Regions from separate parts of the Pradoshia sp. Z4_20 genome, predicted to be linked through region 1. Evidence: riboswitches for the same ligand, from Rfam matches in the RefSeq annotation. Region 1 holds a riboswitch; each other region holds the start of a gene.

Region 1 (7,992 bases):
CACCAAATGGGAAAATATCGATTACTTATAAGGAGCATTCTGTCGTAGTGACGGGATATGATCAGCATTATATTTATTTTAACGATCCCTTAACAGGAATTAAAAATAAAAAAGCACCCTCCGCTGATTTTGAAAAAGCGTGGGTGCAAATGGGAAAACAGGCTATAACCTATAAAGATTAATGGATTGGGTCACTTATCATATCCTTTTCAGCTAATGCCTGGAAAGGATATTTTTCTTCGACATATACAGAGTACCATATCATAAATACCAATACAGTCCATAGTTTACGGCTATTATCCGCTTTACCTGTAACATGATTATTGAACAGATTCATAATGACTTGCTTATCCAGCAAATGATCTGTTTGGCTTTCTTTTATTATTGTAATCGCCCATTCATACATTTCATTTTTTAACCAATGACGGATAGGGACTGGAAAACCAAGTTTCTTACGATTTAATACATGGTCAGGAATGATTCCCTCTGCAGCTTTTCTAAGTATATATTTGGTCGTTCCATGAGCAGTTTTTAAATCAGTTGGAATTCCGGATGCCACCTCAAATACTTTTTTATCAAGGAATGGCACTCGAAGCTCAAGAGAATGTGCCATCGTCATCTTATCAGCTTTTACTAATATATCTCCGCGCAGCCATGTATGAATATCAATATACTGCATTCTGCTCACATCATCATATTCGGGTGTTTCTGCGTAGAACGGATGTGTTATCGCAGTATAATCCAGCTTTGATTTATATAATTTGAATAATTGCCCCTTCTCTTCCTCCATAAACATCTTGGCATTTCCAAGATAGCGTTCTTCAATCGGCGTACAGCCGCGCTCTATAAAACTTTTGCCTTTTACACCTTCAGGCATCATGGCAGCAATTCTTTTTAGCGCTCTTTTCATAAGTACAGGAATTTTATTAAACATGGCTAAGGATTGAGGCTCACGGTAAATATTGTATCCTCCGAATAATTCATCCGCTCCTTCACCTGACAGAACAACCGTTACATGCTTTTGCGCTTCCCTTGCCACGAAATATAAAGGAACACAAGCGGGGTCTGCCAACGGGTCATCCATATGCCACATAATTTTCGGCAGTTCCCTCATATATTCCTGCGGCGATATAATATAGCTGATATTCTCTACCCCAAGCTTGTCAGCTGTTTCTTTAGCTACATCAATTTCACTGAAACCATTCTGTTCAAATCCAACTGAGAATGTTTTAATTCCAGGATGAAATTCTTTAGCTATGGATGCGATGATTGTAGAATCAATTCCACCTGAAAGAAATGAACCAACGGGTACATCACTGCGCATATGCATGCTGATACTGTCATACATCACATCTTGAATTTCTTTAATCCAATCTGGTTCACTGCGCAGAATAGGTTTAAATTCTGCTTTCCAATATTGGCGGATTTCCATAGGTTCTCCAATTTTCTTTGTAAAGCAATGTCCAGGCAATAATTTTTTCACATACTTTGTCATCGTTGCTGGTTCTGGAGTAAATTGAAAGGTAAGATAATGCTGCAGAGACACATGATCCAATTCTTGTTTTTCTATAGCGTGTATAATACTTTTCTTTTCAGAAGCAAAATAGGTCTTATCCCCATCTTCCTTATAAAAAAATGGTTTAATCCCAAATGGATCACGGGCACCAAAAACAGATTTCTCCTGTTTATCCCAAATCACGAACCCAAACATCCCACGAAGCATTTCAACTGCCTTTTCCCCATATTGAACAAATGCCGCCAGGATTACTTCAGTATCTGAATTTGTAGAAAACGCCATGCCTTCCTTTTCCAGCACTACTTTCAATTCCAAGTAGTTGTATATTTCTCCGTTAAAAACAATCCAATAGCGTTCATTTTCATACGTTAAGGGCTGATGTCCACATTCAATATCAATGATGCTTAGTCTTCTGAAACCAAGCTGGATATGTTCATCTATATAATACCCCTCGTCATCCGGCCCTCTATGCGTAATCAAGTCATTCATACTTTTAATTAGTTCTGAATCCTGATTCGCTTGTTGGTGATCATGCATACATCCTACAAATCCACACATTATTATTCACTCACTACCTTTACTTTCGACTGTTTTTCATTTAAAAATATCAAAGAATTAGATTTTAGATATGAGCTAGGGTCCCGACAAAATACGATCCATTATACCCGATTTCATAGTTTCCTAATATTACCATATTTAGACAAAAAAAGAAAGAGGGTTTATCCCTCTTTCTTGAAATGTTTATGCTGTTTATCTTAGATGTTAGCTTCCGTACGCAGTACTTCTACTTTATCAGTTTTCTCCCAAGGAAGATCTAAATCATTACGTCCAAAATGTCCGTAAGCTGCTGTTTGTTTATAAATCGGACGTCTTAAATCAAGCATTTTTATGATTCCTGCAGGGCGCAGATCAAAGTTAGCACGTACTAATTCAATTAATTTTTCCTCTTCAATTTTACCTGTACCGAACGTATCAATGGATATAGATACTGGCTGAGCTACACCAATCGCGTAAGCCAGCTGAACTTCTGCTTTATCTGCAAGACCTGCTGCTACAATATTTTTAGCTACATATCTGGCTGCATAGGCAGCAGAACGGTCTACTTTTGTAGCATCTTTACCAGAGAATGCTCCACCACCGTGACGTGCGTATCCACCATACGTGTCAACAATGATTTTACGGCCAGTCAAGCCTGCATCCCCTTGTGGACCTCCAATAACAAAACGGCCCGTTGGGTTAATAAAATATTTAGTTTGTTCATCAATAAGGTGAGCAGGAACAACCGGTTTAATTACTTGTTCTTTTAAGTCTTTCTTAATTTGATCCAGTGTTGTTTCCGCGTCATGCTGAGTAGAGATTACGATGGTATCAATTCTTACCGGATTTTTATTTTCATCATATTCCACTGTGACTTGTGTTTTTCCATCAGGGCGCAAGTATGGAAGAACTTCTTGTTTACGAACCTCAGCCAGCTTTCTAGATAATTGGTGAGCAAGAGAAATAGGAAGAGGCATTAATTCTTCTGTTTCGTTGCAGGCAAAACCGAACATTAGACCCTGATCTCCCGCCCCAATTGCTTCAATCTCTTCATCTGACATCGTGCCTTCTCTTGATTCCAAAGCTTGGTCTACACCTTGGGCGATATCTGCAGATTGTTCATCAATAGAGGTTAAGACAGCGCATGTTTCTGCATCGAAACCATATTTTGCACGTGTATAACCAATCCCTTTGATTGTGTCACGTACAATTTTTGGAATATCCACATACGTAGAAGTAGTGATTTCTCCCGCTACTAAAACTAATCCAGTGGTAACAGATGTTTCGCAGGCTACCCTTGCATTTGGATCCTTTGCTAATATTTCATCCAAAATGGCATCAGAAACCTGATCGCAAATTTTATCCGGATGACCTTCTGTTACAGATTCTGATGTAAACAAATGTCTCTTATTAGACATGTATATTTCCTCCTTCAGTTTCCCTGTTTATGGCTACTCATTATCTTTAATTATCTCCTGATTATACGAAAAAAGACCTTTCCCCTTTATAAAGAAAAGAGGAAAGGTCTGAGTCTCAGAAATCTGCCTTTCACTCTCATCGTTCAAGGCATTATAACCTTGCATCAAGTTAGCACCTTTGCGTGATTTCCATTATAAGGAATCAAACTGCAGGTTGCCCCGGCTTCATAGAGCTCGTCTCTCCACCGAGTCTTGATAAGAGTATCCATATCAAATGTATATATTATCTTATCCATCATTTTCTGTCAATAAATAAACAGGAATATATTGTTAAGATAAAACTTTAGCTTCATCCTTTTTCTAAAAGAAGTACAGTCAGAACTTAAAATTCGCATTTCAATTATGATATTGATATAATTAATTTACGAATATTCAAATAAATATACTTTATTATTTATCCATCAATATTGACTAATATCCCTATTCTTTCACCAATGAAAACAATAATAATTATTCTTATATACTATATTAAACCATATTTTTGAAAATTAACACAATTAGTATGGATAAATCGATTAAATGTGTTATACTATTTTCCATATAATATGCTTACCAAAATTCTGGAAAAGGATGATACCTTATGAACAGTGTAGGAGTTTCCAATGAATTGAAACAATTACTTACTCATGATAATATTCACATTCAGCTTTCAGTGCCACAATTAGTTGAAAAAGTATTAACCAGAAAAGAGGGCATCCTCACATCTACTGGAGCGATTAAAGCCGAAACAGGTAAATATACCGGCAGATCTCCAAAGGATAAATATATTGTAGAGGAAGCTGCCACTAAAGATAAAATAGCCTGGGGAAGCGTCAATCAAGCAATATCTGAAGACGCATTCTCTAAATTATATGATAAAGTTATCGATTACCTCGAAAAACGAGATGAATTATTTGTATTTAATGGGTTTGCTGGGGCTGCAACAGACTACCGCCTTCCTATACAAGTAATCAATGAATATGCCTGGCACAATTTATTTGTACATCAGCTGTTTATCCGCCCCACTAAAGAAGAGCTTGAAAATCATTCTCCTGAGTTTACTATTATCTCAGCACCAGGTTTTAAAGCAAACCCTCTCGTGGACGGTACACAATCTGAGACGTTTATCATCATTTCTTTTGAGAAAAAAGTCGTCTTAATTGGAGGCACCGAGTATGCAGGTGAAATGAAAAAATCCATTTTCTCAATCATGAATTACCTGTTGCCTGAGAAAAATGTGTTCTCTATGCATTGTTCAGCAAATGTAGGTTTCGAGGGAGATGTAGCTCTTTTCTTTGGCCTATCCGGCACTGGAAAGACTACTTTATCAGCCGATCCAAATCGCCGCCTTATAGGTGATGACGAACATGGCTGGTCTCCTGATGGTGTATTTAATATTGAAGGCGGCTGTTACGCAAAATGCATCAATCTCACACAGGAAAAAGAGCCTCAAATTTTTAATGCCATACGCTTTGGTTCTGTACTAGAGAATGTGGTTGTAGATGAAGATACGAGAATTGCTGACTATGATAATGGAATGTTAACTGAAAATACCCGGGCAGCTTACCCTATCGAAGCCATGCAGAACATCGTCACACCTAGTATAGCGGGCCATCCCAATACAATCATCTTTTTAACTGCTGATGCTTTTGGTGTTCTGCCTCCAATCAGCAAGTTAACCAAAGAACAGGCAATGTATCATTTTCTAAGCGGTTATACGAGTAAATTGGCAGGGACTGAACTCGGAATCACTTCACCACAGGCTACGTTTTCTACCTGCTTCGGTTCACCATTCTTACCATTGCATCCAACTAAATATGCTGAGATGCTTGGCAAAAATATTGAGGAACATCAAGTTCAGGTATATCTGGTTAATACCGGTTGGACTGGAGGAGAGTATGGGACAGGTAGCCGCATGAAGCTTTCTTATACACGATTGATGATTCAAGCTGCATTGGAAGGAGAACTAGCCAATATCGAAACGGTACAAGACAGAATATTTGGCTTAGCGATTCCTTTACACGTACCTGGAGTACCTGATGAAGTTTTACAGCCGCAGAAAACGTGGAAAGATCCAGAAGCCTATTATGAAAAGGCGAATGAGCTTGCACATAAATTCAGAGAAAATTTCAAGGAATTTAAAAATATCAGTTCTGAAATTGAATCTAAAGGTGGACCAATTACCTTTTAAAGAACTAGCGGTGTCTTAGGAAGCCAAAAAGAAATGGCTTTCCTGAGGCACTATTTTATTTGTCTAAATTTAAAAACAAACCCACCGCCCAATGTAATTCTGGATGAAGGTTTGTTTTCTTTAGTTTCTATTCAATTTAGTTACTGGAATTTAAAGAAATCAACTCATATGTAATGGTTGTGCAGTTATTTTCCCATTCCACTTTTTTTATCCGTGCCGTTCCTCTCGATTCTCCATCCAGAGTTTTTCGGATATCAATCGGAATTTCAATTGGATATAGGCGGTATCCTTCTTTTTTTAGGACGAATAGATTTTCCTCAACCCTTTTTTCATTAGCCTTTGTCACTATAAGAGTATTCAATTCCATTGGCATACCCAATTCTCTCACTCCCCTGCTTCATTTATTTATTTCAATGGTATCATTTGAAGCGGCTTCTTTCATCCATTTCGTTAAATCCGTGACGATTTGCCGATTTATTCTAGGAGGTAGATAATGTGTATAGTCCTTAAGGTACCACACATCGACGCTCTTGCCGAGATCCTGCAGTCTGTTTCTTAATAGATTGGCATGTTCAACCGAAACGTTCTTATCCTTCTCGCCATGAATAATTAGAACATTACATGGTATTTTTTCAATTTCATACAAGGGTGTACGGGCTTTATATTCATCCGGCACCTTGTTTGGCGTACCTCCAATGACCCTTTTCAGCATTCTTCTTAAATCAATTCTCTCTATGTAGGTCAGAACCATATCGGAAACTCCCCCCCACGTGACAAGTGAAGCAGCGTCCTGGCAGTATATAGCTGTCCACAAGGCCATAATCCCGCCTCGAGAAAATCCAAAAATATGGACCTTTTTTGGATTAACCTTGGGATGTTGCTTTAAAAGTTCAAAACCTGCAATAGCATCCCAACGATCTTCTCCTGCAAAATCTTCCTCTCCTTCTCCACCCTGGTTGCCACGATAAAAGGGGGCAAAAACAACAAACCCCTGACTTGCGAATTGAATGATACGCCCTGGACGGACCTTCCCAACATTTTTAATGCCTCCGCGTAAATATAAAAATCCGTCCATTATTTCATCATTTTTTTTTGGCTCAGCTAATAGCCCCTTAACCCTTAACCCATTCGATAAATACGTGACAATATATAGATTTATATCCGGATGTGGCGATGGATATCGACTTCTATCTACGATACTACCTAGCGATGATTTTACTTCATCCATAATCCGGGCTCCTTTACAAAGTTCTATAGGCATTCACACAAATATATACCACACATACAATACGATTAACTACACTTTGGCATACATACTGCCTACTAAGGAGGAAATTCCCTTGAAATATTATCTTAAAACCAGCTTCTTCTGTATGCTGTCCATTCTGCTCATCTTTAGTTTATCGGCCTGTAAAGAAAATAAGTCGACTGAAGAATTGACAAAAGTCAAAGTAGCAGAAGTCACACGCTCTATTTTTTATGCACCTGAATATGTCGCCCTGGCCAAAGGATTTTTTAAGGACGAAGGGCTTGATGTAGACCTGCAGACTGCATGGGGCGGTGATAAGACAATGACTGCTCTACTATCAGGCGGAGCTGATATCGTGCTTGTTGGCTCAGAAACTTCTATTTATGTTCATGGACAAAATTCAAGAGATCCTGTTATTAATTTTGCCCAATTAACTCAAACAGATGGAACTTTTCTTGTATCCAGAGAAAAAATAGAGGAATTTAACTGGAACATGCTAAAGGGCAGTACATTTCTCGGACAGAGGAAAGGCGGTATGCCACAAATGGTTGGAGAGTTTGTACTGAAAAAACACAGCATTGATCCTCAAAAGGATTTGAAATTAATTCAAAATATTGATTTTGCCAATGTCGCCAATGCCTTTGCATCAGGAACAGGTGATTATGTACAGCTATTCGAACCTCAGGCAAGTGTTTTTGAAAAAGAAGGAAAAGGACATATTGTCGCTTCCTTTGGAAAAGAATCCGGCCATGTTCCATACACCACCTTCATGGCAAAGGAAAGCTATATGAAGGAAAATGAAGATATCGTTAAACGTTTTACAAAAGCGATTTATAAAGCACAAAAATGGGTTGAAGAAACAGATTCCGCTGAAGTAGCAAAAGCTATTCTCCCATATTTTGAAGATACAGACGTAGAGATTATTGAAATGGCCATTGACCGTTACAAGTCACAGGAGTCCTTTGCCTTAAATCCAATTCTTGATGAGGAAGAATGGTTAAATCTGCAGGATATCATGAAAGAAGCAGGAGAAATCGATTCC
Region 2 (7,992 bases), on a different contig from region 1:
TCATGATAAATAGGAACCATACATACATTTTGGGGGGATTAAATCATGAGCATTCCAGCGGGATTACGTTATACAGCTGAGCATGAATGGGTTAAACAAGAGGATGGTAAGATTCGAATTGGAATAACTGATTTTGCTCAAAAAGAATTGGGAGACATCGTATTTGTGGAACTACCGGAAATAGGTGATCAATTGACCCGTAATGAACCGTTTGGCAGTGTAGAATCAGTTAAGACAGTATCTGAATTGTATGCGCCAATCAGTGGGACAGTTGTTGAAGTAAATGAAGAATTAGCGGATAGTCCAGAATATGTTAATGAATCTCCATATGAAAAAGCATGGATGGTAGTTGTTGAACCATCCGAAATCAGCGAATATGATGAATTAATGGATGCTGGCCAATACGAAACAGCGACTAAAGAAGAGTAGTCAATAGAGGGGAGAAGTTTGGGGTCATTCGTCAGCTTCTTTCCTTTTTATTATGTTTTTAGATCAATTGTTACTTTCCACTATGTTAGGGTAAGATACATATAATGAAAAAGACGAAGGCAATTGTCCAATCACATAGAACGTACTCTCCTAATAAAAGGTGATCAATCATGCAGGATGCTCAAAGTGAGAAAGTAATTATTGTGGAAGGTTCTACCGACCGTCAAAAAATACAATCTGTACTTAACGAATCTGTCGATATAAGATGTACAAATGGAACCATCAGTCTATCGAAAATGGATGAATTAGTAGACGAACTTGAACAGAGAGACGTGTATATTTTGGCTGATGCAGATGAATCCGGAGAAAAGCTGAGAAAACAGTTAAGACGAGAAATGCCAAATGCATCTCACATATATATTAATCGTACATACCGTGAAGTTGCTAATGCGCCAAGATATCATTTAGCAACGGTTCTTTTGGCAGCCAATATAGATGTAAAAGCCGAATTTTTAAAACAAATGAAGGATGTAATGAAAAATGAACAATCAAACCACGATAAATAAAGCGATCTATACTTTTACTCCTCTTTGCGGAACATGTCAATTAGCAGGTAAAATGCTTGATATTGCAAAGGAAGTCCTCCCAAATGCCTCTTTGGAAAAAGTCAATCTTAACTATGCTAAGGAACTTGCAGAAGAATATCAAATTCAAAGTGTACCATGCCTCATTTTAATCAAGGATAACCAGCTAATCGAGAAAATCTATGCCTTCCACTCAGTTCCCTATCTTGTTGATCAATTAAAGAGAATTACAGAGTAAGAGCAGTTATTTCTCAGGAAATATGTCGATGAATATTTAACTAGAATCTTTTAAAGGTGCTGTTTCTATTTTACGCTGTCTATGTCAGAAGTTTTAATTGATTTGTAGAATTCTCTATAATAGCCTGTAATCTCAACCGATTAGACGATTGTTAAGTGGCTAACTGGAGGCATTTATTATAGTAAAAGAAGCTCCTTGTTATTTAATTTAAAAATTCTGAATAATCAGTTGACTCATATTTTTCCATATGCTATAGTTTTAACAACTTAATACTTGGTTCTTATCAAGAGAGGTGGAGGGACTGGCCCGTTGAAGCCCGGCAACCGGTATTTATATAATACACGGTGCCAATTCCAGCGGATATAAATCCGGGAGATAAGGAGAGATGGAAAATGCCTGCCTCTTCTTGTGAAGAGGTTTTTTTCATTTACTCACTTCTCTATTTAAAATGAAATGGAGAGATGTAGAATGGCAAATGAAGAAAAGAAGTATCGGTTTGAAACAGTAGGTATACACGGAGGATTGCAGCAGGATTCGGTAACTGGAGCGAGAAGCGTGCCGATTTACCAGACGAATGCTTATTTATTTAAAGACACAGATCATGCTGCGGATTTATTTGGATTAGCTGAAACTGGCTATATTTATACTAGAATCCATAATCCAACTTCAAGTGTATTCGAAGAACGTATAGCAGAATTAGAAGGTGGCATTGGAGCTTTAGCGGTATCAAGTGGTGCTGCAGCTATAACACTCTCAATCCTAAATATTGCGGGAGCAGGTGATGAAATTATCTCTGCGTCCACTCTATACGGCGGAACCTACAATTTATTTGCCAATACTCTCCCTAAGTATGGTATTAACGTAAGGTTCGTGGATCCAAGTGACACTGAAAATTTTAGAGAAGCGATTACATCAAAGACCAAAGCTATTTTTGGAGAAACGATTGGAAATCCAAGCCTGCAGGTTCTTGATATTGAACGGGTGGCGGAAATTGCTCATGAAGCTGGAATTCCGTTAATCATTGATAATACATTTGCAACTCCTTATTTATCCCGTCCGATTGAGTTTGGAGCGGATATCGTCGTACACTCAGCTACGAAATGGCTGCTTGGAAATGGAACCACATTAGGCGGGGTCATAGTCGATGGAGGGAAGTTTGACTGGAATTCATCTAAATTTCCGGGCTTTACTGAACCCGATCCAAGCTATCATGATCTGATTTACAGTGAAGCAATTGGTGCAGCAGCATTTATTGTGAAGGCCAGAGTTCAGCTGTTGAGAGATTTAGGTCCTTCCTTAAGCCCGTACAATGCCTTTCAATTTATTCTCGGATTGGAAACTCTGCATGTGAGGATGAAGGAGCATGTAGCCAATACGAGATTAATAGTTGACTATTTAAAACAGCATCCGGCTGTATCGTGGGTCTTGTATCCAGGAGATTCAGATCACCCTGATTACGAAAAAACGAAGAAATATTTACCCAAAGGTGCTGGAGCAGTCGTTGTTTTTGGAATAAAGGGTGGACGTGAGGCAGGTAAAAAACTGATTGATTCCGTTGAACTGTGGTCCCATGTGGCCAATGTGGGAGATGCAAAGAGCCTAATTATCCATCCGGCAAGCACGACTCATCAGCAACTAAGTGAAGAGGGATTAAAAGCATCAGGTGTACAGGAGGATTTAATCAGACTGTCTGTTGGAATTGAACATGCAGAAGATCTAATTGAAGAATTGGAGCTTGCGATTGAAAAAGCAACAGGTATAGCTTCCACTGAGGTGGTTGTGAAATAAATATTGAACATGCTATGCAGACTTTGGTGTTGACAGTTCTTTCTTCAACATGATAGGATAGCAGACAGTTAGATTTAATTGAATAGTTTAAGTACTCTTATCAAGAGAGGCCGAGGGAAGTGCCCTTTGACGCCCGGCAACCGGCAATCATTTATGATTGAAAAGGTGCCAATTCACACAGGATAATAAATCCTGGGAGATGAGAGAAAGGAACATGTTATAAATAAATCATGCCTTTCTGCCTCCGCAGAAAGGCATTTTTGTTTAACTGAAGTTATTCTTTAATTATAGGTTGATAGAAAGAGCAGGTGAACTTTTCATGATTACATTACGTGATGTATCGAAGACCTTCTCAGGAACATTTAAACGTTCATCAGCTGTCAAAGCAGTGGATCAAGTCTCATTATCTATTGAAAAAGGCGAGATCTTTGGAATTATTGGGTACAGCGGTGCGGGAAAAAGTACCCTCATTAGAATGCTGAACGGTTTAGAGAAGCCAACAGAAGGCAGTGTCTTGGTGGCAGGCAAAGATATGGCTGCTATAAAAGGCGCTGAATTAAGAAAAGCCAGAATGGAAATAAGTATGATTTTTCAACACTTTAATCTCCTCTGGTCAAGGACAGTCAGCGAAAATATAGAGTTTCCTTTAGAAATTGCGGGCGTACCAAGCAAGGTACGTAAAGAAAGAGTGAAGGAACTTGTAAGTCTGGTAGGATTAGATGGCCGTGAAAATGCTTATCCATCTCAGTTGAGCGGCGGTCAGAAGCAGCGGGTCGGTATAGCGCGCGCATTAGCGAACAATCCACAGGTTCTTCTTTGTGACGAGGCGACATCAGCACTTGATCCTCAGACTACAGACGATATTTTGGATTTGCTCGTTGATATAAATAAAAGACTTGGCTTGACAATCGTATTAATTACACATGAAATGCATGTTATTCGTAAAATCTGTCATCGCGTTGCTGTGATGGAGATGGGGAAAGTGGTCGAGAGCGGAAAAGTACTTGATGTATTTAAAAAACCAAATGCTCCGATTACTAAACGATTTGTACAGCAAGTGACTGAGCCAGAAGAAACGAAAGAGACGATTGAGCATTTGCTTGCTGAATATCCGACGGGGAAAGTTGTACAATTATCCTTTATTGGCGAATCAGCTGAAACCCCTGTTTTATCAGAGGTTATCCGCTCTTACAAAATCAATGTAAACATATTACAGGGTAAAATTTCGCAGACTCAGCACGGGTCCTATGGAACGTTATTTATTCATGTAGACGGTGATGCTGCTGAAGTGGCGAAAGCGATTGACTATCTCCACAATCAGGAAATTGGTGTGGAGGTGATTTCAGAATAATGGAAACATTATTACCAAATGTAGTTTGGGAACGAATTTATGAAAAGACATGGGAAACCTTGTATATGACAGGTGTCTCATTAATCGCAACTTTTTTCCTTGGAATTATATTGGGTCTGCTATTATTCTTGACCTCAAAGGGGAATATGTGGGAAAACAAAGTGATTTACGGAATTGTAGGTGCTTTCGTTAACATATTCCGTTCCATTCCATTCATTATTCTAATCGTGTTGTTAATTCCTTTCACAAAGGCATTAGTAGGAAGTATTATCGGTGTCAATGCGGCTTTGCCAGCTTTAATTATAGGTGCTGCTCCATTCTATGCGCGAATGGTTGAGATTGGATTGCGTGAAATTGATAAAGGTGTAATCGAAGCAGCAAGATCGATGGGGGCCACTTCCTTTACAATCATATGGAAGGTGCTAATTCCTGAATCTCTGCCTGCACTTGTTTCTGGTATCACAGTTACGGCAATTGCGCTTGTAGGTTATACAGCGATGGCAGGTATGATTGGTGCGGGCGGACTTGGAAACCTTGCCTATTTGGAAGGGTTTAGCCGCGGACAGACAGATGTCACGATTGTTGCTACTATTTTAGTATTGATTATTGTGTTTATTCTCCAATTTATTGGAGATTTTATAACAAGAAAATTAGATAAGCGCTAGGGAGGAAACCAAAGTGAAAAAGTTATCGTTCATACTTGTTTTAGGATTAACCCTATTATTGGCAGCCTGCGGTGGATCAGGAGATGAATCCAATTCCGGGGACAAAGAACTAAAAACGATTAAAATTGGCGCATCAAATGTTCCACATGCAGAAATATTGGAAGAAGCAGCAACTCTTCTTGAAGAAAAAGGTATTAAACTTGAAGTTGAAGTATTTACAGACTATGTAATGCCGAATAAAGCATTGGAAGATGGCTCAATTGACGCTAACTATTTCCAACACATCCCTTATTTTGAGAGTCAAGTGAAGGATAATGGGTATGATTTCGCCAATGCAGGCGGAATCCATATTGAACCGATTGGTGTTTATTCTAAAAAATACGACAGCCTGGATGACCTACCAAAAGGCGCAAGCATCATTATGAGCAGCTCAGTAGCTGATCATGGACGTATGTTATCTATGCTGGAAACAGAAGGCTTAATAAAGCTAAAAGAAGGCATTGATAAAACTAAAGCAACTGTGGATGATATTGCGGAAAATCCGAAGAATTTAAAGTTTAAAACGGATATTGAAGCACCTATGCTTACGCAGGTTTACAATAATGATGAAGGCGATGCAGTACTGATTAATTCCAACTATGCCATTGAAGCGGATCTTGTACCAGCTGAGGATGCGATTGCATTGGAAAGTGCTGATAATAATCCATACGTAAACATTATTGCTGTTAGATCTGAGGATAAGAATAAGGAAGAAATTAAAACATTGGTTGAAGTTCTTCATTCTAAAGATATCCAGGATTTCATTAATGAAAACTACAAAGGGTCCGTTATCCCATCAAATAAATAATAGACAAAAAAGGTGCAGCTATTCATTTAGCTGCACCTTTTTTATCATATAATAGGTGTATTATAAGATGCTTTTCCAATGAATTATTTTCTTCTCTGGTATTATTTTTCAGGATAATCAAGGATTTCCTAGAAGAAATACGCAATATCACTTTTAAGATGTGCTCAGTGTGGTATATAGACTTTGAGGGTTCTTCTGCAAAGTGATACCCTTATTATAATAAATGGAAAGGAATGATTCATTATCTTTGACAATCAGTTACAGCTTAGAGTAACAGATGAAATGGAAAAAGCGATGAGGCAGTCACATGGAGTTGGCTATGAAGTTTACAGTCAGAATCTTGAAGTGCGTATGAAAGTAGAAGAGAAGCGTGAACGTAGTTATATGAAGAGTAATCAAATCTTAAATGATGTGAATAGAAGAGTACATGGGTAAATGAATCAAGTGATAAAGTGAATAATTCTAAAAGTGATAATCATAAAAACAGGTAGCGGAAGAAAAATCAATTTCTCCTTCTACCTGTTTTTATGTTTTCAATTAGTGCAAAAATGTTACTGCCGTCTTTAAAATCAGGGTGGTTGGTAAAGATCATGCTGGTTCTTTTCTTTCGTGAAAATTAACATTATAATGTCAGTAAAGCTAAGTATTATGTTAAAATATTATGTCCATTTTATGTAATTTTCTCGTTTCAAAAAGTTGAATCTAGATTTGATTTGTTATAAGATTGTAATGAGAATAAATTGAGAATAGAAATAATCTAAAACTTTAGATGACTATATATTGGAGGTATAAGAATGGCTGGTTCAGTTCTTACAATTAAAGATTTACATGTTTCAATAGAAGGTAAAGAGATTCTTAAAGGGGTAAACCTTGAAGTTAAAGGTGGAGAAATCCATGCAATTATGGGGCCAAATGGTACAGGAAAATCTACATTGTCATCTGCTATCATGGGTCACCCAAAATATGAAGTAACAAGTGGTTCCATCACAATGGACGGTGAAGATGTTCTTGAAATGGAAGTTGACGAACGTGCTCGTGCCGGTCTATTTTTAGCAATGCAATACCCAAGTGAAATTACTGGGGTTACTAATGCCGACTTCATGCGTTCTGCTATTAACAGTAAACGTGAAGAAGGAGACGAAATTTCCTTAATGAAATTCATTAAAGAAATGGATAAAAAAATGGATCTATTAGAAATGGATCAAGATATGGCTCAACGTTATTTAAATGAAGGCTTTTCCGGCGGTGAAAAGAAACGTAATGAAATCCTTCAATTATTAATGCTGCAACCAGCCATTGCGATTCTTGATGAAATCGACTCCGGTTTAGATATTGATGCGCTGAAAGTTGTTTCCAAAGGAATCAACCAAATGAGAAACGAAGATTTTGGCTGCCTAATGATTACTCACTATCAACGCTTATTGAACTACATTACTCCAGATTATGTTCACGTAATGATGCAAGGTAAAATCGTGAAATCCGGTGGAGCAGAACTAGCGCAACGCTTAGAAGCAGAAGGATATGACTGGATTAAAAAAGAATTAGGTATTGAAGACGAAACAGTAGGAATTGAAGCATAAGCAATAGGAGGATCGTTATGACAATCGAAACTACATTACTCGAAAAAGATGTTGTATCATCTTTTTCAAAAGCACATAGTGAGCCTGCCTGGCTTGAAAGCTTCCGTTTAGACGCCCTTTCTGCCTCAGCTGAGCTACCTATGCCGAGACCTGATAAAACGAAGATTGATAAATGGCAATTAGAGGATATGAAAGTGAACTCCGTTACAAGCGAGACATTTACATCTATTGATGAACTTGCTGAAGACGTGAAAAAGCTGATCAATCCTGATGAGAACAGAAGTTTGTATGTACAACGAAACAATACAGCTGCTTATTTGACAGTATCTCAGGAACTTAAAGATAAAGGTGTTATTTTTACAGATATCAGGACTGCTGCTAAAGAACATCCTGAACTTTTGCAAAAATACTTCATGACTACAAGTGTTCCTGTAAAAACGAATAAGCTTACAGCTTTACATGCAGCACTCTTTAATGGTGGAGCTTTTCTTTATATCCCACGCAACGTGG
Region 3 (7,992 bases), on a different contig from region 1:
TCAAAAGCTAATTGATTCCATTCAGGTGGGTGAGTATCAGCATATACATGATAAAATCAGTGAAATATATGTTGGTTTGGAATCATTAAAGGCGTTGCTGCTTGCATCTGAAGTAAATGCCAAGGCGGATAAGTGGGGAACGATGGTACCGGATGTAAATCCGTTACAGGCATCCATTTTATTGTTTGCTCGTTTGTATCCAAGATGTACAGAAATACTTCAATTAATCGGAGCGAGTGGGCTTATGGCCATTCCAACAGAAGCTGATTTTTCATCAGAAATCGGTGCGGATCTTGATTTGTATTTGCAGGGAGCTATCGTTGGAGCAGAAGAAAAAGTGAAGATTTTTCGGTTGGCATGGGATATATCCATGAGTGCTTTCGGATCGCGGCAATCCCTGTATGAACGATTCTTTTTTGGCGACGCAGTCAGATTGGCTTCAGGGCTCTATATGAGTTACCCAAAAGAAAAATATGTTAAATTAATTGATCAATTTTTAACTGAATACTAAGAGGGAGGACAGTTATCGGATAATGATAGCTGTCTTTATTTTTTGTGTTTTTGCACATCAACAAGTCTACATTAATCCATACATGGAATAAAATTGATGATTTTGTGGAAAATAGCTGATTTTTGTAACATTTAGTAATTAGTGGGATGACTTGCAAATCGATTAGAAACTAAATTAGTTATTATCTTAATATTATAGTAGGTATTGTAAATTATCTGTTTTTAATTAATAATTAGAGTATAATTTGTAACGACTTTTTATCGGAAGGGAACCAAATGAAAGTGAGCATTAAAGAGGAATATGAGAAGCTAGATGTTTCCATGGGACAGATAAAGTATGCAAAGAGAATACAAAAATTGTTATGCGAAAGATTGGATATGGAATTGCCAAGCGAGTATGAGCTATCTGAAATTGTGGTGGAACAGGCTTTGTTTACTTATATAGATATATTAGAAAAATATTATCGCTTGGATGGAAAACCGTGGGAAGAGTTTTATGCAATATATCATGGAGTAACTAATGTTCCTAGACAATTAGAGGACTTTAAAGAACAGAAAAAAGGGACTTTGCAACTTTTAAGAAAAAGGGAGAGCTAATCCTCAGCTGAAGTAAAACTTTGAGGAAAAAGAAGCACTTAGCTAATGCTACCTCTCTTTGTGAAAGAATAAACTGAAACTATCGGGAGTACCCGCTCCAATATCAGAGCTGTGATGTAGTGACCCCAATAAGTTAGAAATCTGACTTTTGGGGTGTAATACTGATCAGCTCTTTTTTTGCTATGCAGCTAGGGGCAGTATATTTCAATGGAGTATGGATATTTATGTTAAAGTGAACATGTAGGGAGGAGAGATAGTTGGTTTATTTCGCAAAGACTCAAAGAGTAGCATTATGGTATATAGTGCTATTAATGATATTGACAATTTCAATAAATGACTTTTTCGATTGGTTATTATACTTCCAAATGATATTTTCTTTAGTTATTCTTGTTTTATTATGTATCAGATATAAATTTGTGATAAATAATGACTATTTGACGTATCAAATATTGTTTTTTAAATGGCCTTTATATAAAACAAGTATATTTCCCCATCAAATAAAACAGATTAAATTTAAACGAGTCAATTGGTATACCAAAGGTGCTTTTATGCAAGTTAAAAAAGGACTTACCATCCGAATTGTAAATTTCAATCCCAACGACGTTTTCAAAGAATTAGTTGATTTTGCTAACAAACATGGTATTCCATATTCTAAAACGAAAGATTATATAATTATAGAAAAATAGTCTTATTCCCTAACGAGGGCAAGGGCTGGTTGATCAGCTCTTTTTTGCTATTCGGTTAAAGGAACAGATTAGTACAAGATGACCAAAGCTAATAAGTTATAAAATATGAGGTGGTAAAATGAAATTCCATCTATTGGGAGAAAAAGCTAAAGTAGAAATAGATATCATAGCTCGTGAATATCCGAATAGCTTTGATTATTGGGATGGAAACTGGGTTATTTCAAACGTGAAAGTTGAAATCCCTGGATATTATGTTGATTTTATTGCTAGTTTAAGAACTGATGACATTAGGGATTTTTTAAATGATTTGAAGTTAATGAATAAGGATTTATCGGGTAAAGCTATATTGAAAAATTTAGATAGCTTTATTTATTTTGAATGTGAAATGGATAAGTTGGGGCATATAGAATGGTCTGGAGAGACTTGTTATCCGACAGGAAGTGGTGCTGTAGTATCCTTTGAATTTGTATCAAATCAATCATATTTAGATGATTTGATTAAAGAATTAGAGAATATAATCTCTCTATATCCAGTTATAAGTAAACCGTAGCTATTGTATTAACAGGTCAATAGCAGAAAATCAAGGCTGTCAGTTGACGGTCTTTTTTTATGCTCCCCATTAGGTAAGACAGTTTGAAAAATCTGGCTTACCTAATGGGGAGTTTTTCTGTGCTCAAAAAAAAAGAACGCTGTATTGATCACATGGGGCGATTGATTTTGGGGCACAGTAAAATAGAATAGTATTATTAAAAAAACGAATTTTAAAAGAGGCGTTAATAGCATCTGTAACAACGTTATCAATAGAGATTGAGCGGCAGAACCCCTTAGAATTCAGGGTTCTGCTTTTATTATATTCATTGTTTACTAGACAGGGAGCAGTTCAATACCGCAGTTGTTTAAGTGAATATTCCTAGCTTTCCAATACGTTCAATAGCTTCTATTAGCCGGTCTTCGTCTACTAATAAGCCGACACGAATGTAGCCTTCTCCGTATTCACCAAAGCCTTTTCCTGCTGCAACGGCTACATCTGCTTTTTCAAGCAAATAATCAGCAAAGCTCTCGCTCTTAAAACCGGCAGGGACAGGAAGCCAAGCAAAGAATGAACCAGTTGGGGCTTCGACTTTCCAGCCGATTTTATTGCAAGCGCCAATGAGGGAATTTCGTCGTCGTTCATAGCGTTCGATAAGCTCTTCTACGCAGGATTGCTCCCCTGTCAAGGCTGCGATTGCCGCTTTTTGTACAGCAGGGAAGAGGCTGACGTAAAGATGATCTTGAATGAGATTGAGTGCTTCGATGATAGCTGGGTTTCCGATAGCAAAGCCAACACGCCAGCCTGCCATATTGTAAGTTTTCGAGAGTGTGTACATTTCAATGCCGACTTCTTTTGCACCCTCCGTTTCAAGAAAACTGATAGGTTTTTGTCCATCAAAGCCAATAGCTCCATAGGCAAAATCATGAAGTACGGTAATGTTATTTTCTTTTGCAAATGATACTGTTTTTTCAAAAAAAGCATGATCTGCGGTAGCTCCGGTAGGATTATTTGGGTAGTTTAAATACATTAGCTTTGCATGGGTCCTTTGTTCTAAAGGGATGCTTTCATAATCCGGCAAAAATTGATTATCTTTTGTTAGTGGAAAAGTTTCATAGTTTACGTTTGCTAATACAGCTCCAGATAAATAGTCGGGATAGCCTGGGTCTGGCAAGAGCATTAGCTCTCCATCGTTGAGCAAGCACATTGGTAGCTCAACTAGTCCGGCCTTCGTTCCAAAAAGGATGGCAACTTCAGTTTTAGGGTCAACCTCGACGCCATATTGCTTGTGATAAAATTGTGCTGCCGCTTCTTTCAACTCTTCCAAACCCCGAAATGGAGAATATTTATGAGTTTGTGCATCTTCAGCCGCCACTTGCAGGGCTTTGACGATATGCGCAGGAGTAGGTTGATCAGGATTTCCTTGTCCGAGATTAATAATGTCTCTGCCTTCAGCTATAGCGCTGTTAACTTTTAGGACAAGTGTTGCAAAAAATTGGACTGGCAGTTTTTTTAAGCGTTCTGAATATGTCATATAATTCACCTTTACGAAGAGAATATAGTTTTGAATATTTAAATAATAGATAAAATTCTATAACCTTTATTTAGAAATGTCTATAGTGAGCTGAAAGAATTTGAATATAGCGGTAGTAAATGGTTATTAGATTTGCTGAGTCATAGATTATAGGGGAACGTTTGATGAAGTGGGTGTGGTAGCTTTTTCAGAAATGATTGTTTTTCGGAAAATGTGAAATGTGGAGACTATACATTAAATGAGCTTGTTTGGCAGATGAAAATAGTGAGCGATGAAAGTGTTATTCAGTCGGCTTGCGAAAATGTAGAGTTTTACATTATCGTCAGTTCAGCCCTACGAAGAAGAATGGGGAGTTTTTTAATCCGATGTATGTGGATTGGAATATTTTATTGAAATTGCAATGATGAAAGCGGTTCAACAGTTTACGTCAAAAAGGTTTTTGTTGACAGACTATTCTGAAGTCTGTAATATCATAAACAAATCAAATAAAGCTATAGCTTATCGAGAGCGACCGAGGGACTAGGCCCTATGACGTCCGGCAACCCCCTTAATAGGGAAGGTGCCAATTCCTGCAGAATGTATTACATTCTGAAAGATAAGTCGAGATAGATGTATTTCGATGCCCCTTTCAGATGAGAGGGGCATTTTTGTTTCAAAAAATGTGTAGAGATAGAGGTTGGCATATGATAAAAATTCAGAATGTTAATAAGATTTACAAAACTAAAAGCGGTATAGTAAATGGAGTTGACAACGTTTCCTTAACAATTAAAAAAGGCGAGATATTCGGGATTGTCGGGTACTCAGGAGCAGGTAAAAGCTCGCTGCTACGCTGTATTAATTTGTTGGAGCGTCCAACATCGGGAAATATCACAGTTGATGGAATTGATCTGGCTAAGTTGAGAAGCAAGCAATTGCGTCATGCACGCTTAAAAATCGGGATGATTTTTCAGCACTTTTATCTTATTAGCCAGAAAACAGTTTTTGAAAATATAGCTTTTTCTTTAAAGGCAGCAAAAGTGCCGCAGACTCAAATACAAGACCGAGTAGAAGAACTGTTGAAAATGGTCGGATTAGCTGAAAAGCGTGAAGTGTATCCTTCGCAGCTAAGTGGGGGACAGAAGCAGCGTGTAGCGATTGCAAGGGCGTTGGCGAATAACCCGACAGTACTCCTTTGTGATGAGGCGACTTCAGCACTAGATCCGACGACAACGAAATCAATATTGAATTTGTTGAAAAAAATCAATAAGGAGCTCAATATTACGATTGTGTTGATTACACATGAGATGAATGTAGTAAAGGAAATTTGTAATCGAATGGCGATTATGCAGGATGGCAAGGTCATTGAGGAAGGCTCGGTGTATGATATTTTTGCTAAACCCCATGCCGATCTTACGAAGGAATTCATTAACAGTGTTGTTTCGTTCGATATACCTGACGCTATTTACCAAAGTTGCAAGGGTCCGATTGTCAAGGTGACGTTTAGGGGAACGGTTGCCGGTGAGGGAGTCATATCGGATACGCTTCAGCAATTTAATGTAAAAGGCAATTTTCTTCATGGCTCAATTGAATATATTCAGGAATTGCCTTTAGGTATTTTTATCATGGAGCTTCGCGGACAGAAGGAAGAGATTAATAAAGCGATATCTTATATAGAAAGTCGAGAGGCAGAAGTGGAGGTGTTCCAACATGGGCTTTGATTTCAACCACTTTATAGAGCTTATTCCTGAAATTAACACAGCATTTTTGCAGACGATTTACATGATTTCCATTTCTTTAGCTGTCGCAATCGTGATTGGTTTACCAGTTGGAATTCTATTATATGTGACAGAAAAGGGTTTATTTTGGGAAAACAAAACGGTTCAGAGGATATTAGGATTTGTCGTCAATTTGGTCCGATCAATACCATTTATTATTTTATTGGTTGCTCTTATGCCATTGACCGAATTTGTTGTAAAGACAACGATTGGACCAACAGCTGCTAGCGTATCGCTGTCAGTCGCAGCTATTCCGTTTTTTGCGAGAATCGTTGAAACGTCTTTACGAGAAATTGATAAAGGTGTTATTGAAGCCGCGATAGCAGCTGGTGCGACACCGTGGATGATTATTAAGGAAGTACTATTGCTCGAAGCGAGATCAGGTATCATTTCGGGTATTACACTTACATTAATTAGCTTGATTGGGTTTTCTGCTATGGCAGGAACGGTCGGTGGTGGCGGTATTGGTGATTTAGCGATTCGCTATGGGTATTATCGCTATGATAATACCATTATGATTGCAACTGTTATTATTTTAATCGTATTGGTTCAGGTTATCCAACTTGCCGGTGATTTCATCGCAAAAGTTATAGATAAAAGATAATAGAAAAGGGGAATTATTTCATGAAAAAGGGGTTAACAGCATTTATTTTATTCTTAGTGGTAGGTACATTGGCAGCTTGCAGCGGCAATGAAAGCATTGAGGATGCAAGCTCAGAGTCAAAGGATATTAAAATTGGAGCTACTTCTGGTCCTTATAGTGATATGGCAACGAAAGCAATCAAGCCAGGCTTGGAAGAATTGGGATACAAAGTAGAAGTGGTGGAGTTCAGTGATTATATTCAACCGAATAAAGCGTTAGATGGTGGAGATATTGATGCGAACCTTTTTCAGCATACTATTTACTTGGAAAACTTTGAAAAAGAGAACAGCATGGATTTGACAGGGTTAATTAAAGTACCGACTGCGCCGATGGGTATTTATTCAAACACGTATAAATCTTTGGATGAAGTGAAGGACGGAGCGACGATTACAATTCCGAATGATCCGGTAAATGCAGCTCGCGCATTCAATACACTTCAAGATGAAGGATTAATTGTAGTAGATGAAAATGCAGAACCCCTTAAAGTTTCTGAAAAGGACATAATCGAAAACAAGAAAAACTTAAAATTCCAGCCGCTAGAGTCAGGACAGCTACCTCGATCTATTGACAGTGCAGATTTATCAGCAGTACCAGGAAACTTCGCATTAGCTGCAGATATGGACTTATTAAGTGCATTAGCGCTTGAGAATATGCTTGATCCATATCGAAATTTAGTGGCTGTAAAGGCTAATAATGATGATTCACAGCTAGCTAAGGATATTTTATCAGTGGTAGAATCTGATGAATTCGAAAAAATAATCGATGAAGAATTTGTCGGCTTCGGCAAGCCTGAATGGATGAAATAATAAGAAAAAATGTCCTCAGTTCTCTCTTTGTTTTATGTATAAATACTAAGGCTGTATATCCCTTAGATTAAACAACTAATTCGTAAACAATACAAAACCATAGAAGGAGCATGGCGGGTGTAAGGTTAGACATACAGAATATATAAAGATAACACTTCCCACTTTATTAATGTTTTTAACAGCAAATAGAAATGAGTGATGAAAATGACTGTTTTTTCAGTTCATGGTGCTCCAAGTGAATATATTTTGAAAGATAACGCTTTAGATTTATTGGAAGCTAAGCTGCTGGAACGCAATCTCTACAGAGTTCTTGTGGTTCGTGGCAAAAAGTCCTGGGAGGCAGTAAAGCCGTATTGGCCGCAAATGGCAGAGGTAGAATTGGAAGAATATACGTACGGAGGCGAGTGCTCATTTGCCGAAATCGAGGCGGTTACTAAGCTGGTCAAGCATCATTCATTGGATGCGGTAATAGGTGTCGGAGGCGGAAAGATACTCGATCTTGTTAAGGCGGTTTGCGATGCGACTGAAAGGCAGTCCATTCTCATTCCGACATTGGCATCTAATTGTTCGCCATGGACGCCTTTAAGCGTTATATATGATGATTCCGGAGCTTTCATTCGTTATGATATATATCCGGTTTGTACCAGTCTGGTGCTAGTGGAGCCGCAAATTTTAGTTGATGCTCCAATAGAAATGTTAATTGCCGGTATTGGAGATACTCTTGCGAAATGGTACGAAGCGGATGTACAGATGGCTGTAATTGATAATAAGACTGTTCCACTGCAAATTGCTCATTTTGCTGCAAGAGAATGTAAGGATTTATTGCTAAAATTCGCCCGTGGAGCTGTTGAAGCTGCAAAGGCTGGGGAAGTAAATGATGATTTCGTCAAAGTAGTGGAAACGATTATTATGTTTGGTGGCATGGTTGGGGGC

Evidence for each region. Region 1 has a riboswitch for S-adenosylmethionine ahead of metK (methionine adenosyltransferase). Riboswitches for the same ligand answer to the same signal wherever they lie in the genome.
Region 2: linked by a shared signal. The riboswitch ahead of AC4BHP_RS11950 (O-acetylhomoserine aminocarboxypropyltransferase/cysteine synthase family protein) and the one ahead of metK (methionine adenosyltransferase) in region 1 are both predicted to bind S-adenosylmethionine.
Region 3: linked by a shared signal. The riboswitch ahead of AC4BHP_RS10680 (methionine ABC transporter ATP-binding protein) and the one ahead of metK (methionine adenosyltransferase) in region 1 are both predicted to bind S-adenosylmethionine.

The regions. Positions count from the first base shown of each region.
Region 1 is NZ_JBZAJD010000009.1:23,783-31,774, reverse strand. Features, by position in the region: gene AC4BHP_RS16340 (C39 family peptidase) at 1-182, shown strand, start outside; gene asnB (asparagine synthase (glutamine-hydrolyzing)) at 179-2,074, opposite strand; gene metK (methionine adenosyltransferase) at 2,272-3,471, opposite strand; SAM riboswitch class I at 3,605-3,733, opposite strand; gene pckA (phosphoenolpyruvate carboxykinase (ATP)) at 4,112-5,701, shown strand; gene AC4BHP_RS16320 (DUF2584 domain-containing protein) at 5,838-6,080, opposite strand; gene AC4BHP_RS16315 (alpha/beta hydrolase family protein) at 6,099-6,929, opposite strand; gene AC4BHP_RS16310 (ABC transporter substrate-binding protein) at 7,075-7,992, shown strand, end outside.
Region 2 is NZ_JBZAJD010000004.1:102,139-110,130, reverse strand. Features, by position in the region: gene gcvH (glycine cleavage system protein GcvH) at 46-429, shown strand; gene AC4BHP_RS11960 (toprim domain-containing protein) at 600-995, shown strand; gene AC4BHP_RS11955 (thioredoxin family protein) at 970-1,251, shown strand; SAM riboswitch class I at 1,529-1,633, shown strand; gene AC4BHP_RS11950 (O-acetylhomoserine aminocarboxypropyltransferase/cysteine synthase family protein) at 1,720-3,039, shown strand; SAM riboswitch class I at 3,134-3,245, shown strand; gene AC4BHP_RS11945 (methionine ABC transporter ATP-binding protein) at 3,359-4,390, shown strand; gene AC4BHP_RS11940 (methionine ABC transporter permease) at 4,387-5,055, shown strand; gene AC4BHP_RS11935 (MetQ/NlpA family ABC transporter substrate-binding protein) at 5,069-5,902, shown strand; gene AC4BHP_RS11930 (YuzK family famiily protein) at 6,185-6,337, shown strand; gene sufC (Fe-S cluster assembly ATPase SufC) at 6,697-7,482, shown strand; gene sufD (Fe-S cluster assembly protein SufD) at 7,500-7,992, shown strand, end outside.
Region 3 is NZ_JBZAJD010000003.1:113,663-121,654, reverse strand. Features, by position in the region: gene hpaB (4-hydroxyphenylacetate 3-monooxygenase, oxygenase component) at 1-511, shown strand, start outside; gene AC4BHP_RS10695 (hypothetical protein) at 787-1,107, shown strand; gene AC4BHP_RS10690 (WapI family immunity protein) at 1,912-2,343, shown strand; gene AC4BHP_RS10685 (pyridoxal phosphate-dependent aminotransferase) at 2,690-3,856, opposite strand; SAM riboswitch class I at 4,352-4,458, shown strand; gene AC4BHP_RS10680 (methionine ABC transporter ATP-binding protein) at 4,540-5,553, shown strand; gene AC4BHP_RS10675 (methionine ABC transporter permease) at 5,543-6,214, shown strand; gene AC4BHP_RS10670 (MetQ/NlpA family ABC transporter substrate-binding protein) at 6,235-7,059, shown strand; gene AC4BHP_RS10665 (iron-containing alcohol dehydrogenase family protein) at 7,264-7,992, shown strand, end outside.